Regions from separate parts of the Paenibacillus sp. 7516 genome, predicted to be linked through region 1. Evidence: predicted binding sites of a transcription regulator. Region 1 holds the regulator's gene; the other holds the start of a gene.
The links. The regulator LexA, encoded in region 1, represses DNA repair genes until DNA is damaged. The targets are predictions, from matches to a motif close to CGAACATATGTTCG.
Positions count from the first base shown of each region.

Region 1 (7,115 bases):
ACTTCATTCAAAAGCAGAGCAAAGATAATGGGAACCGGGAAAGTGAAGAGTAATGCAAGCCCGCCCAACATGAGTGTGTTCCCAAATACTTTCCAGAACGTGGGGTCCTGTACGAACATCTGAAAATACCTTAACCCAACCCAAGTTTCACCAAAAATGCTGCCTCCCGGTACAAATCTTCTAAAGGCAATCACGTTACCAATCATGGGCCCGTATTTAAAAATTATCAGATAGATCACTGGAAGTATTAATAGTGAATACAGCTGCCAATCTTTGCGGAGTAAGGCTCCAGCTGTTCTTAACCTGCTTTCTTTGCGTAATGAGGTCATCGTAAGCGTGGTTTTAGCAGTTTCTGACTTCATATCTGATTCACTCCGATCAAATAAACTTGATAAAATCAAAAGTACTTTATGACAGCTCCCATCTTCACTTCTTTCTATCGAAGACCTTGCAGAAATTTCACCCCCACTGCATAATAGATATTTGGTAATGTAAGCGATATCAATTTAAAGTAGTTTAATGGATATACTTAGGTTCAGATGGTTATTTTATTGCTCAATCTCATGAGTACCTGTTGTATTCCAAAAATTAATATTTCCCAAAACTATGTAAAGCGCTTACAATATACATAAAAATAATAAAGCAATAACTTCTGATTCCATAACCTGGATATGCCAAAAGAGTACTGCTTTTAAATGATTCCCATACTAGTCATACTAGTATGTTAGTTACATTCTAAAACAGCAGTCCCAACATTTCAATACCTTTTTTTATTATTTTTGAATATTTCTTCATTACACTGTTGTTTTAAAGTTTCAACCAAACCAAAAAACATTGATAACCCATGAATGATTTTGCCTCATTCACCGAGGTTATCAATGTTTTAAAATGCACCATTGTTCACTTCTGAAATAATCAGAAATTAGCAATGATACGATCTAATTCTGATAAGTGCTTAATCTCATGATCGGGTACATACGACTCCGAGTTCACTTTGTTCTCCCGATTAATCCAGACAGACTGGATTCCTGCTGACAAAGCTCCGCGGATATCCGTCGTGAGTTTATCTCCAACCATCAAGCCTTCTTCTGGTTTTACTCCAAGTTTGCTGAGCGCATGTTCAAAGATAGATGGGTCCGGTTTTCCTTTTCCAAAAGTACCCGAGATGATGATCTCATCGAAGAAAGGAGCCAGTTCAGGCACACCATCCAACTTCTCTTGCTGCAGAGCAGGACAACCATTCGTCAAGAGCAACAGTTTGAATTTTCCCTGCAATTGACGCAATGTGTCCATCGTTTCCTCATAAACATGAGGTCTGGATCTTCGCTCTGCTCCGAAATGCGCGGCTAGACGCTCAGCCAAATCTTCACGGTCCACTCCCAGCTTCAATAAACCACGACGCCAGGACTCCTTACGATATACAGGGGCAAGCTGCTCCAATTGACGGAATTCCGGCTGGTCACCACCTGTAAAATTAGCCCAAAGTCCTTCAAACGGATTGATACCAATCATTTTGGTGAATGGAAAGGTTTCATATGATTCATAAAGACTACGAGCTTCATTACGAACAGCTTCTTCCAATGCCTCAGCATCAACGCCGGTTTCTTGTGAAGCAAGCAGGCAAGTTTCGTGGAATGCTTCCCGCACACTGCGTTCATCCCACAATAAAGTATCATCCAGGTCGAACAAAATCGCTTTTAATGCCATTCCGATCATCTTCCCCTTTGTGAATAATTACTTTTTCTCGTCTGTTTCTACAGTAATCTGATGTGCTTTGGCAAATTTCAGAAGTCGTTCAGAAATGGCATCTGTATCATAGCGGTTCAACAGTTTAGTGAACACCCATCTTTTTCCACGGCTGTTATGTTCGATAACTACCGTTCCCTGTTCGAATCTAAACTTAACGATGTCATCTACTCCAATGGAGCGTTCCCGATTCCCTTTGGTTGTTATAATCCGGTTGCTCCCGATTTTGATGTAAGGACGGCGAAGCATAAAAATTACAGCCAAAAATACATACAACAGCATCGTAACCCAGTCCCATGTTGTCATCGGAGCTTTAACAAGAAATGTGCTCATAAACAGATACAAAAACGCAAGTCCAATGAGGAAAATAGGAAACAGAAGACTGCGTCCTTTGAAAATGTCCTCACCAGGCGTACCCGAAATCGGCTGACCATTTTTTTTGCGCTGCTGATTCAACTGCTTTGAATTTTTCCGAACCGTTCTCTCGAACGAACGAGCCATGAGAATCCCCCTTATGTCATCTTTGTATCGGCTTACAAAATTCGCAAACCGACATTCCCCCTATAAATTTGCATTCTCAAAATAAAAGGAAGAAACCTAAATATCATTACGATATCTTTAGGTTTCCTTAGTGTTTGAGTTTGCCTTGGTGGCCTTGATCTTTCTCATCATCTACAATTTCAATGGACTCCAGTTGCTGTCTGAAGTTACTGCGGATGTTGTTTAAGTAAATTTCTCTAAGTTTAGCACGTTCGGCAAGTTCTTCCTCTGAAAGTCCAGTGGACTTTTGTTTACGAGCCAATTCATTGATGCGTGCTACCAGGCTATCTATATCCAAGCTTGTCCCCTCCAAAAATACAAAGTCATACTAACTTTGACATGATCGAGGCTGCTTGTCAAGGCTGCTACTTACTCGCTCAACTGAATCATGATTTTAGGGGTTAAACTGAGGCAAAATTAGAACCTGCCCAGCTTGAATTGAAGTCGTTTGAAGCTGGTTAACTTTCTTTATTGCTTCTATATATACACGCGTATCCATATTTTCCGGTTTATGCTCCAAAGATAAGCTCCATAATGTCTCACCCTGGGATACTGCTATTTTGCTGCCAGGAAGAACATTGTTCTCATCACCTGCAAACACAGTCAATACAGTGCTGCAGCCTATAATTATGATTAACGATGCCATAATCAATTTCAACATCCATGTTGGCATCTTGGCTTCTGCAAACCATTGTTTAACGTTACTTATGTTAGACTTGACCGCTTCCGAATTCACCGGTTCGTAAATACTTTGATAAGTGGAATATCTCATATTAATCGTCCTCCAAACGTTTGTTCCTATCTGTTAAAATCAATATAACACGAACACTTGTTTTGTACAACAGATTTTTAGAACAATTGTTCGCTTTATTTTGAACTCCAAATTTTCCGTAAATCTCTAGGTGAATTTTAACTCGTTTTTTTACTATTGTTAGATTTGTAGGACTATACGAATTAATGACTCAAAAACATTGATTTTATCGGATTTTATTTAGAACTTATGTTTGTACGAACGGAGGTTCTATGTTATAATTTTCCCAAACGTTACTAAAATGGGGTTGATACGGTATGTCGAAGATATCCAGCAGGCAGCAAGCTATTCTGGAGTTTATACGCAATGAAGTCCGGTTGAAGGGATATCCTCCTTCCGTACGTGAAATTGGAGAAGCGGTTGGACTGGCTTCCAGCTCTACGGTTCATGGACATCTGGACCGCTTGGAGAAGAAAGGTCTCATTAGACGTGACCCTACTAAACCGAGAGCCATTGAGTTATTAAGCCAAGAGGAATCAGAACACTCCCATCAGTTTGCACACAGTGTTGCTCGCATTCCTGTCGTAGGTAAAGTCACTGCAGGGGTTCCGATTACCGCAACAGAGAACATTGAGGATTATTTCCCGCTACCGACACATTATGTTGGAGAACAGAAAGTGTTTATGCTCTCTGTTGTGGGTGACAGTATGATCGAAGCAGGAATTGTCAATGGAGATTACGTTATCGTACGCCAGCAGCAAACGGCAGATAACGGAGATATTGTCGTTGCGATGACTGAAGATGACGAAGCTACAGTTAAAACATTCTACAAAGAAAAAGACCACATTCGTCTTCAGCCTGAGAATGCAACATTTGAACCACTTCGTTTAAAACATGTTAGCATTTTGGGTAAAGTGATTGGCCTTTTCCGTGATATTCACTAGTCTTTCTTCCAACAGCAAGTCAGCTGAACTGTAATGACAAAAAGAGGTTGCCCTGTTCAACAGGACAACCTCTTTTTTTATAGGCTATATTTCGACTTCATTCATTCCATTTGTTATCGTTTGAGAATGCTTTTGTGATGGGAGAACACTTCAAAGCTTTGCTGACCATGATAAGACCCCATGCCACTCTCTCCTACACCGCCAAACGGTAAATAATGTGAAGTCATATGAGACAACGTATCATTAATGCACCCTCCACCGAAGGATACTTGATCCAAGACCTGATTCTGCAGCTCCTCTTGCTGCGTGAACAGGTATAGCGCCAGCGGTTTGGGACGGCGCACAATCTCAGTGAGTAGAGGATTAAGATCCTCGTAAGTCATTACCGGTAAAATGGGACCGAATATCTCCTCTTGCATAACAGGTGAATCCCAGTCCACATTTCCTACCAAGGTAGGTTCAATCAGCAGCTGATCCCGATCAGAGCGACCACCAATCAGAGCTTGACCATCTTCTAGGAATACAGACAGTCGATCAAAGTTACGTGTGTTGACGATATGGGGAAAATCAGGATTTCCCATGACATCCCTACCGAATTTATCTTGAATCTCCTCACGAATCTCTTCAATGAGTTTATCGTGTACGTCTTGATGTACAAGCAAGTAATCTGGAGCAACACAGGTCTGACCAGCATTCAAGAACTTGCCACGAACGATCCGCTGAGCTGTCAGCTTCAAATCGGCGTCTTTATGAACAATTACAGGGCTTTTCCCACCCAATTCAAGCGTTACAGGCGTAAGATGCTCTGCCGCTGCTTTCATAACAATGCGACCTACACCCGTGCTGCCTGTGAAGAAAATATAATCAAACTTCTCTTTCAACAAGGCTGTGCTCGTTTCGACTTCACCTTCCATGACAGCTACATATTCCTCAGGGAAAATATCCGTGATCAGGTCATACGTTAGACGTGACACTGCCGGCGTTAATTCAGAAGGCTTAATAACAGCACAGTTACCGGCTGCAATTGCACCAATCAAAGGACCAAATGCCAGTTGGAACGGATAGTTCCATGGCGCAATAATGAGAGCAACTCCATATGGTTCTGGATAGATCGTGCTTGTACCATCAGGGATAACAGCACTTGTTGGCACTGCTCTAGGAGCCGCCCATTCCTTAAGGTGTTCTAGTGCAAAATCCAGTTCACCCAAAACGATGCGAATCTCAGAGTTATAGGCCTCTGTTTCCGATTTATTTAGATCAGTATGCAATGCGTCCAATATCCGTTGCTGATATTTCTCTATCCCTTGTCTTAATTGCTGAAGAGCATGAATCCGATTTTCAATATTTTTAGTTTGTCCTGTATAAAAGAAGGCCCGCTGACTTGCAACGAGTTGTTTCGCTTGTTCCATATTAACATCTCCAATTAATGATTTAAAATTAAATTGCTAAAAATATAATTGAATTATACCTTATTTATATGAAATTATCAACATATCAAAACGGTTGTTCTCTGGAAAATATGTATCTTCTCTCTTACTATTATATGTACACTATTAAATGCTGCTATTTTGTTAGTAAACTACTCACCTGTGTGTCCCATAATGTAATTCATCAAAAAAAACCCTTGGCACTATTGCGCCAAGGGCTTTCCATATTAGTACAACGTAATGTATTGATCGCGTTCCCATTGGTGGACTTGTGTACGGTACATATCCCACTCAATTTCTTTCAGCTCGTAGAAGTGAGCCAGGGCGTGATCGCCAAGTGCATCACAGATGACTTCGCTGCGGATCAATTCGTTCAAAGCTTCTTTCAGGTCAGCTGGCAAGCTTGGAATGCCTTCTTCCACACGCTCTTCTTCTGACATAATGTAGATGTTACGGTCAATCGGAGCTGGTAAGGAAAGCTCACGTTTGATTCCGTCCAATCCTGCTTTCAATAAAACAGCCAAAGCCAAGTAAGGGTTAGCAGCCGGATCCGGGTTACGAACCTCTACACGTGTACTCAGACCACGCGAAGCTGGAATACGGATCATTGGGCTACGGTTACTGGCCGACCATGCTACATAACAAGGGGCTTCATAACCTGGTACAAGACGTTTGTATGAGTTCACAGTTGGGTTAGTAATTGCTGCAAACGCACGCGCATGCTTCAGCGTTCCAGCCATGAAGTGACGTGCAGTTTTGCTGAGACCCAGCTCGTCCGACTCGTCAACGAATGCATTCGCACTACCTTGGAACAACGATTGGTTGCAGTGCATACCGGAACCGTTCATACCAAACAATGGTTTTGGCATAAAGGTAGCATGTAGACCATGCTGACGTGCAATCGTTTTAACAACGAGTTTGAACGTTTGGATCTGGTCTGCTGCTTTAAGAGCATCAGCATATTTAAAGTCGATCTCATGCTGACCTGGAGCTACCTCATGGTGGGAAGCTTCGATCTCAAAGCCCATTTCTTCAAGTGTGATAACGATGTCACGACGACAGTTTTCACCAAGATCTGTAGGCGCCAGGTCGAAATATCCACCTTGGTCATTCAGTTCGTTAGTCGGGTTTCCTTTTTCGTCTGTTTTGAACAAGAAGAACTCTGGTTCAGGACCGACATTGAAGGAAGTGAATCCCATTTCTTCGGCTTCCTTCAGGTTTCGTTTCAAGATGCCGCGTGGATCTCCCGGGAATGGGTTGCCATCCGGCAAATAAACATCACAGATTAGGCGAGCAACACGGTTCTCAGCTACCCAAGGGAAAATCAGCCAAGAATCGAGATCCGGATAGAGGTACATGTCGGATTCTTCAATACGCACATAACCTTCAATGGAAGAACCATCAAACATCATTTTGTTATCCAAAGCCTTGGTCAATTGGCTTACAGGAATCTCAACGTTTTTGATAGCTCCAAGCAAGTCGGTAAATTGCAATCGAACGAATCGTACGTTTTCTTCTTTAGAGATGCGGAGAATGTCTTCTTTTGTATAACTCACGATACCTCTCCCTTTCTTTTCTGCTTATTTGGCTTGCATGTTATATTTGTACATTAGAAAGTCCAACGGGTCAAGGAGTCTGCCATCACAACTGCATGATTTCCCCTCACTCGCCAAGTTATGCGAACTTACTTTTTATTAAAAAATCGGG
Region 1 is NZ_NPBI01000002.1:62,868-69,982, reverse strand. Features, by position in the region: gene CHI14_RS00410 (ABC transporter permease) at 1-329, opposite strand, end outside; gene CHI14_RS00405 (HAD family hydrolase) at 916-1,707, opposite strand; gene CHI14_RS00400 (hypothetical protein) at 1,735-2,247, opposite strand; gene CHI14_RS00395 (DUF896 domain-containing protein) at 2,375-2,584, opposite strand; gene CHI14_RS00390 (LysM peptidoglycan-binding domain-containing protein) at 2,681-3,058, opposite strand; gene lexA (transcriptional repressor LexA) at 3,355-3,981, shown strand; gene CHI14_RS00380 (aldehyde dehydrogenase) at 4,095-5,390, opposite strand; gene glnA (type I glutamate--ammonia ligase) at 5,636-6,964, opposite strand; gene CHI14_RS00370 (MerR family transcriptional regulator) at 7,093-7,115, opposite strand, start outside.

Region 2 (7,115 bases), on a different contig from region 1:
AACAATATGGTCACCAATTTGGGCAAGCTGCTCGACCCGCTGGCTGACAAGCTGTTAGTGACTGCAGTGCTCATTTCACTTGTTGAGATGGGTAAGCTGGACTCATGGATCGCTGTTGTCATTATCAGTCGGGAGTTTGCGGTGACCGGCCTTCGCCAAATTGCTCTGCTGGATGGATCGGTTGTTGCGGCCAGCAGCTGGGGCAAGCTGAAAACCGTAATACAGATCGTAGCCATCGTTTTGCTTCTGCTTAACAACTTCCCGTTCTCTTATACGGGGGTACACGTTGATGTTATAGCCGTTTGGGCTGCAGCGATTATTACGATCTGGTCTGGTATTGATTATTTCATCAAAAACAAAAATCTGCTTAATTTATCAAAAGCGTAAAAGTTTAAGGTAAAACGGGTAATTTATGAAGTACAGCTTGCGCAAAGGGCAATAGGAAAACATCCTATTGCCCTTTGATCACTCACATTGTGTACAGGAGGATGCTGAATGAAGGCAGAAATTATCGCAGTCGGAACAGAGTTGCTGCTCGGACAGATCGTAAATACGAATGCCAGATATTTATCCCGTGAATTGGCTGCTATCGGGATTGACGTTTATTTTCAAACTGTGGTAGGGGACAATCTGAATCGTCTCAGTGAAGCCATTCGAATTGCCCAAGGGCGAGCTGATGTCATTTTGTTCTCAGGCGGTATCGGACCTACGCAGGATGATCTAACCAAGGATGCCATAGCAGCAGTGTTGGGACGGAGCCTACATATTGATCGGATGGCAATGGATAAAATCGATAGCTTCTTCAGGGATCGCAATGTGGAGATGACCGAAAATAACCGGCGACAAGCCATCGTGATTGAAGGAGGGACCCCGCTGGCTAATGAAACAGGCCTTGCCGCGGGTAATGCCATCTCGGATAACGGGAAGCATTATATTATTATGCCCGGGCCGCCGAAAGAACTGATTCCCATGTTTGAGCAGGAGGTCAAACCCTGGTTGTTCCAACATGTTCTTACGAAAGAAATGCCAATTTATTCGAAGATGCTGAAATTTGCCGGGATCGGTGAGTCGGCATTGGAAGACCGTCTGCTTGATCTGATTGATAGCCAAACTGACCCTACGATTGCACCTTACGCAAGTGAGGGAGAAGTAACGATACGGGTGTCCACCAAGGCGCCGAGTGAGAATGAGGCCAAGCAGAAGCTGGATGCCATGGAGGTGCTCATTCGGGAACGGTTGCCTGAACACCTCTACGCGAACGAGGATGTTCCTATAGAGTACACTATTGTAACAATGATGGCTGATATGGGTCTGACCCTGAGCGCCGCTGAGAGCTGTACAGGAGGGCTTGTCATGCAGAGTCTGACTTCGGTCCCTGGCAGTGCTTCCATGCTCAAAGGCGGAATTGTATGTTATTCCAACGAGATAAAGGAAAAGCTGCTGAATGTTCCTCATGACTATCTGGAGGGTGAAGATGCTCCCGGGGCTGTGAGCCCTGAAGTTGCTAAAGTATTGGCTGAGCAGGTACGCATGATAGGCGATTCCGATTTTGGTCTGGCCGTTACAGGAGTAGCGGGTCCGGGTTACTCTGAGCGTAAGCCACCAGGTCTGGTTTTTATCGCTCTTGCTGAGCGGGGAAAAGAGACGGAGATTCATGAATTGCGTATCAACGGTAATCGGGAGACGGTCCGCATCCGTTCGACCAAGGCTATTTTATATCGCTTATGGCGCAAACTTGTTGCGATGGACTAGGTATACCTTGAATTGCTTTTACAGGGATAATCAAGTATAATCAAAGAAGACGGAAGAACCGTAGAATTAGGCATTTAGCCTTGTTTGCGGTTCTTTTTTCTGTTTCATTGCAAGTTTTGCCCAGGAAGAGGCGCCTCGGCCTTACAAAAAAAAACGAATGTATGTTCGAAAAAAAGCTTGGCAAACGTGTTAAAACAAGGTATCATTATCTTATAAACAGTAAAGGGTGTGAGCATATTGTCAGACCGTCGTGCCGCGCTTGATATGGCGCTCCGTCAAATAGAGAAGCAATTTGGTAAAGGATCTATCATGAAACTGGGTGAGTCAACTCACATGCAAGTGGAAATCATACCCAGCGGATCCTTGGCTCTGGATATAGCACTTGGAACAGGCGGCTTGCCTAAAGGCCGGATTGTTGAAATATATGGACCTGAATCTTCAGGTAAAACAACTGTAGCATTGCATGCGATTGCTGAAGTGCAAAAAGTCGGTGGACAAGCTGCATTTATCGATGCCGAGCATGCTCTTGATCCAACGTATGCTAGTAAACTGGGTGTTAACATTGATGAATTGCTTTTGTCCCAGCCGGATACGGGCGAACAAGCATTGGAAATTGCTGAAGCACTTGTGCGCAGTGGTGCTGTTGACATTATCGTTGTTGACTCTGTTGCTGCCTTGGTACCAAAAGCTGAGATCGAAGGCGAAATGGGGGATTCCCACGTTGGTTTGCAAGCACGTCTGATGTCTCAGGCGTTGCGTAAATTGTCTGGTGCAATCAGCAAATCCAAAACTATTGCCATCTTTATCAACCAGCTTCGTGAAAAAGTTGGCGTAATGTTTGGTAACCCTGAGACAACACCTGGTGGACGTGCCCTGAAATTTTACTCTACAGTTCGTTTGGATGTTCGCCGTATTGAGAGTATTAAATCAGGTAATGACATCATCGGGAACCGTACCCGTGTGAAGGTTGTCAAAAATAAAGTTGCACCACCGTTCAAACAAGCAGAAGTAGATATCATGTATGGTGAAGGTATCTCAAGAGAGGGCAGTATCATTGATATTGGTACAGAACTCGATATCGTTAATAAAAGTGGTGCTTGGTATTCTTACGAAGGCGAACGTCTGGGCCAAGGTCGTGAAAATGCGAAGCAGTTCATGAAAGAACATAAAGAGATCGCTCAAGTGATCGAGCAAAAAATTCGTGAAGCGAGTAATCTGACGACGGTAGTTCCAGCTCCAACGAGCGAAGATCAACAAAAAGAAGAAGCAGAAGAACAAGAATTGTTTGAGATTAACGAGTAATTCTTCCTGACCGGGAGGCCCAGAAGGCGTTCACTTACTGGACTTCCCGGATTGGGGTGAATTGTACCGATCCTGCTAGGGGAGACGGCGCGTGTTCTAGCGCTGTCTAACAGCTCCTGTCCATTGGACAGGAGCTGTTAGCACATTTATTGAGTGAGCTGGTGCCGGGTTGCAATCCCGGCTTTTTGCATTTTGGTCTGCAGTTTTCTTTAAGTAGATAGGTACTTCATAATCAGAAAGATAAAGAGTTGAACAAAAACCAAAAGGAGGGAGAGACCTGAATGGATCAACATGATGATGATTTGTACGAAACAGCAGAACTGGAGGGGATCTCCCAATTCCCGGATAACGAAGAACTTACCATTACACGGGTAGAACGAACAAAAAGCAGGCAGGCTCGGTACCGGATCACGTTCGGTATGTACTCGATTACGGTTCTGGAAGATGTAATGATCAAATATCGAATGACTCGGGGCAACACATTTGTGAAGAAAGATCTCGAAGAGATCATAGTAGCGGATGAGCGGCAGCAAACCTATGTTCAGGCATTGCGCTACTTAGAGCATAAACAGCGTACAAGGCATGAATTAAGCCAGCGACTTCGTCAGAAAGAGTTCGCCGCACCATTAATTGAAGAAGTGCTGGATCGGCTCGAGCAGGAGAAGCTTGTGGACGATGAAGGGTTTGCGAAGGAATGGACAAGGCAGCGTATGACAGGCCAGAGGAAGGGAAAACTGTGGATAAGGCAAGAGCTGCGTCAAAAGGGCATTGCCAATGAGCTCATCGTTGAAGCGCTTGAAGGCGTGGATGCGGATGTGGAGTTTGAGACAGCTTTGACCGCAGGGCGAAAGAAGTGGAACCAGGTCAAGGGGGACGTTGCAGAGAAGAAACGCAAAACGCTTCCCTTCTTGATGAGACGCGGTTTTCCTATGGATATGGTACGTAAAGTTGTGAATTGTTTAATTGAAGAAGATGAAGCCGAAGATTCTGAAGATGACGAGTTGTTACCATGGGATTAACAGAGACTACACAGTGTACTGCATTCTCTTGACAATTTCTTTCGTCAAATACTAAAATGGACATGAGTCTGTAAGAAATGGACAACCCTTTTTCCTTCCAAAAAAGCGGTTTCGGTTTCTTAGGATTTACCCTTCATGCTTATGGATTCGCTGAAGGCAGCGAATAGTACGTGGTAACATGTACACTTGAAATGAAAATCGGCGGGGGATCGCCGTAGGTATCGTTATTCCCAAACATATGTAAGTTTGAAAACAGCAAATTGACCCAAGGAGTGCCTTGGAGGAACCAACGAGGAGGTGAACAGTATGGACATTGCAATCACGATCGTTCTCGTTGTGGCCGCGCTCGTTATTGGGTTCGGAGTCGGATATTTTATTCGCAAATCTCTTGCAGAGGCTAAAATCTCCAGTGCGGAACAAGCTGCCGTACAGATTGTTGAGAACGCGAAGAAAGAGGCAGAAGCACAGAAGAAAGAGACGGTGCTGGAAGCGAAGGATGAGATTCATCGCATTCGGGCCGAAGCTGAAAAAGACACTCGTGAACGTCGGAATGAAATTCAACGACAAGAAAGACGATTGTTGCAAAAAGAAGAGTCGCTGGATAAAAAGATGGAATCACTCGAACGTAAAGAAGAGCAAGTGGCCAACAAAGAGAAACGTATTGATGAGACACAGCAGCAGATCGAAATGATCTACAAAAATCAGGTGACGGAGCTGGAGCGTATATCCAACCTCACCATGGAAGATGCACGCAGTATCATACTGTCCAACGTAGAACAGGAAGTTCGTCATGAGACGGCTCAAATGATCAAGGACATTGAACAGCAGGCGAAGGAAGAAGCGGACAAGAAATCCCGCGAAATTATTACCCTTGCCATTCAGCGTTGTGCGGCTGACCATGTGGCAGAGACAACCGTATCTGTTGTCACTTTGCCTAACGAAGAAATGAAAGGCCGGATTATCGGTCGTGAAGGACGTAACATCCGTGCACTTGAAACCCTTACGGGGATTGACCTTATTATCGATGATACGCCAGAAGCAGTTATTCTGTCGGGCTTTGACCCGATCCGTCGTGAGATTGCCCGTACTGCCCTCGAGAAATTGGTGGCTGACGGACGCATTCACCCGGCACGCATTGAAGAGATGGTGGAGAAATCCCGCAAAGAAGTGGACGAGCGCATCCGTGAATATGGTGAGCAAGCTACCTTTGAAGTGGGTGTACATGGTCTGCATCCGGATCTGATCAAAATACTGGGCCGGTTGAAGTTCCGTACAAGTTACGGTCAGAACGTCTTGAAGCATTCGATGGAGGTTGCTTATTTGGCTGGACTGATGGCTGGCGAACTCGGAGAAGACGTTACACTTGCAAGACGTGCAGGTCTACTGCATGACATCGGTAAAGCGCTGGATCACGAAGTGGAAGGATCACACGTTGAAATCGGCGTGGAGCTGGCGAAGAAATACAAAGAACATCCGGTAGTAATCAACAGTATCGCGTCCCATCACGGGGATTGCGAAGCAACTTCGGTCATTGCCATGCTGGTTGGTGCAGCAGATGCACTGTCTGCAGCAAGACCGGGTGCACGCCGCGAAACACTGGAGACGTATATCAAACGACTGGAGAAACTGGAAGAGATTTCGGAATCGTTCGAAGGTGTCGAGAAATCGTATGCCATTCAAGCTGGACGCGAAGTTCGCGTTATGGTGCAGCCTGAGAAAATCGACGATGCGGAAGCATTCCGTCTCGCACGTGACATCACGAAGATGATCGAGAATGAACTCGATTATCCGGGTCATATCAAAGTCACCGTCATCCGGGAAACCCGGGCGGTTGAATACGCTAAATAGAGCTTTACGGAAAAGTGGCCGCTGTAGTGGGCCACTTTTCCTGTTGAAAGCCCGCCAATGGGCTTAATAGGACGAACTAATGGGTTAGGGATGCCGCAAAGACTTGATGCTGGTTACACCAAGCTAAGCTTGCGGGGAATGAAGGAGGCAATGCAATGAAAGTGCTGTTTATCGGGGATATTGTGGGTAATGTAGGACGTAAGGCTTTGAAGGAGAACTTGCCATATCTGAAGACGAAATATAAACCACATGTGGTTATTGTAAATGGGGAAAATGCAGCAGCTGGCCGTGGAATCACGGGGGCTATTGCCAACGAATTTTTCAACTGGGGTGTGCACGGGATTACGCTTGGCAACCATACTTGGGACAATAAGGACATTTTTGATTTTATAGATGACGAACCACGCATGATCCGACCTGCCAACTTTCCACCAGGAACACCAGGCAGAGGATACACGGTGGTCAAAGGTGAAGGCAAGGAGCTGGCGATCGTGAATTTGCAGGGTCGTACGTTTTTGCCCGCACTTGATTGCCCATTCCGCGTTGCGGATGAGATTGTGGATGAACTGCGCCGGGATCATAAATGCATACTGGTCGATATGCATGCCGAGGCGACTTCCGAGAAAATTGCCATGGGCTGGCATCTGGATGGGCGTGCGTCACTGGTCGTAGGTACACATACACATGTACAAAGCAATGATGACCGTATTCTACCTGGTGGCACAGCATACTTGACGGATGCGGGCATGGTCGGGCCGCGTGATGGAATCCTCGGAATGGAGCGCGAAGCGGTACTGCGAAAATTTTACACCCAGCTGCCAGTACGTTTTGTAGTTGATGACGGCAAGTGGCATTTCCATGGTGTATTTGTTGAAATTAACGAGTCTACAGGTGCAGCAACCAAAATTGAAAAAATACGACTGATGGAAGACGAGTGGCGCATGGAATAGGGGTATTGCCCCATTTTGCAAGGAAACCCGTCTAAAAAGAAGGAATTTTTTTACCTCCCGCGAATAACATCTAGTAAGTGGAAACAAACATTCAACATTCCCAGGGAGGTACTTACCATGGAAGTATTAAAAGTTTCAGCAAAGTCCAATCCCAATTCCGTAGCCGGCGCACTTGCAGGAGTTCTTCGTGAACGTGGAAATGCTGAACTGCAGGCCATTGGAGCGGGAGCACTGAACCAAGCCA
Region 2 is NZ_NPBI01000006.1:853,997-861,111, reverse strand. Features, by position in the region: gene pgsA (CDP-diacylglycerol--glycerol-3-phosphate 3-phosphatidyltransferase) at 1-387, shown strand, start outside; gene CHI14_RS07200 (competence/damage-inducible protein A) at 496-1,752, shown strand; gene recA (recombinase RecA) at 1,990-3,054, shown strand; gene CHI14_RS07190 (regulatory protein RecX) at 3,336-4,073, shown strand; gene rny (ribonuclease Y) at 4,380-5,921, shown strand; gene CHI14_RS07180 (TIGR00282 family metallophosphoesterase) at 6,077-6,871, shown strand; gene CHI14_RS07175 (stage V sporulation protein S) at 6,989-7,115, shown strand, end outside.
Region 2: a site for LexA is predicted at 1,907-1,920, ahead of recA (recombinase RecA). Genes of this name have one in related genera too.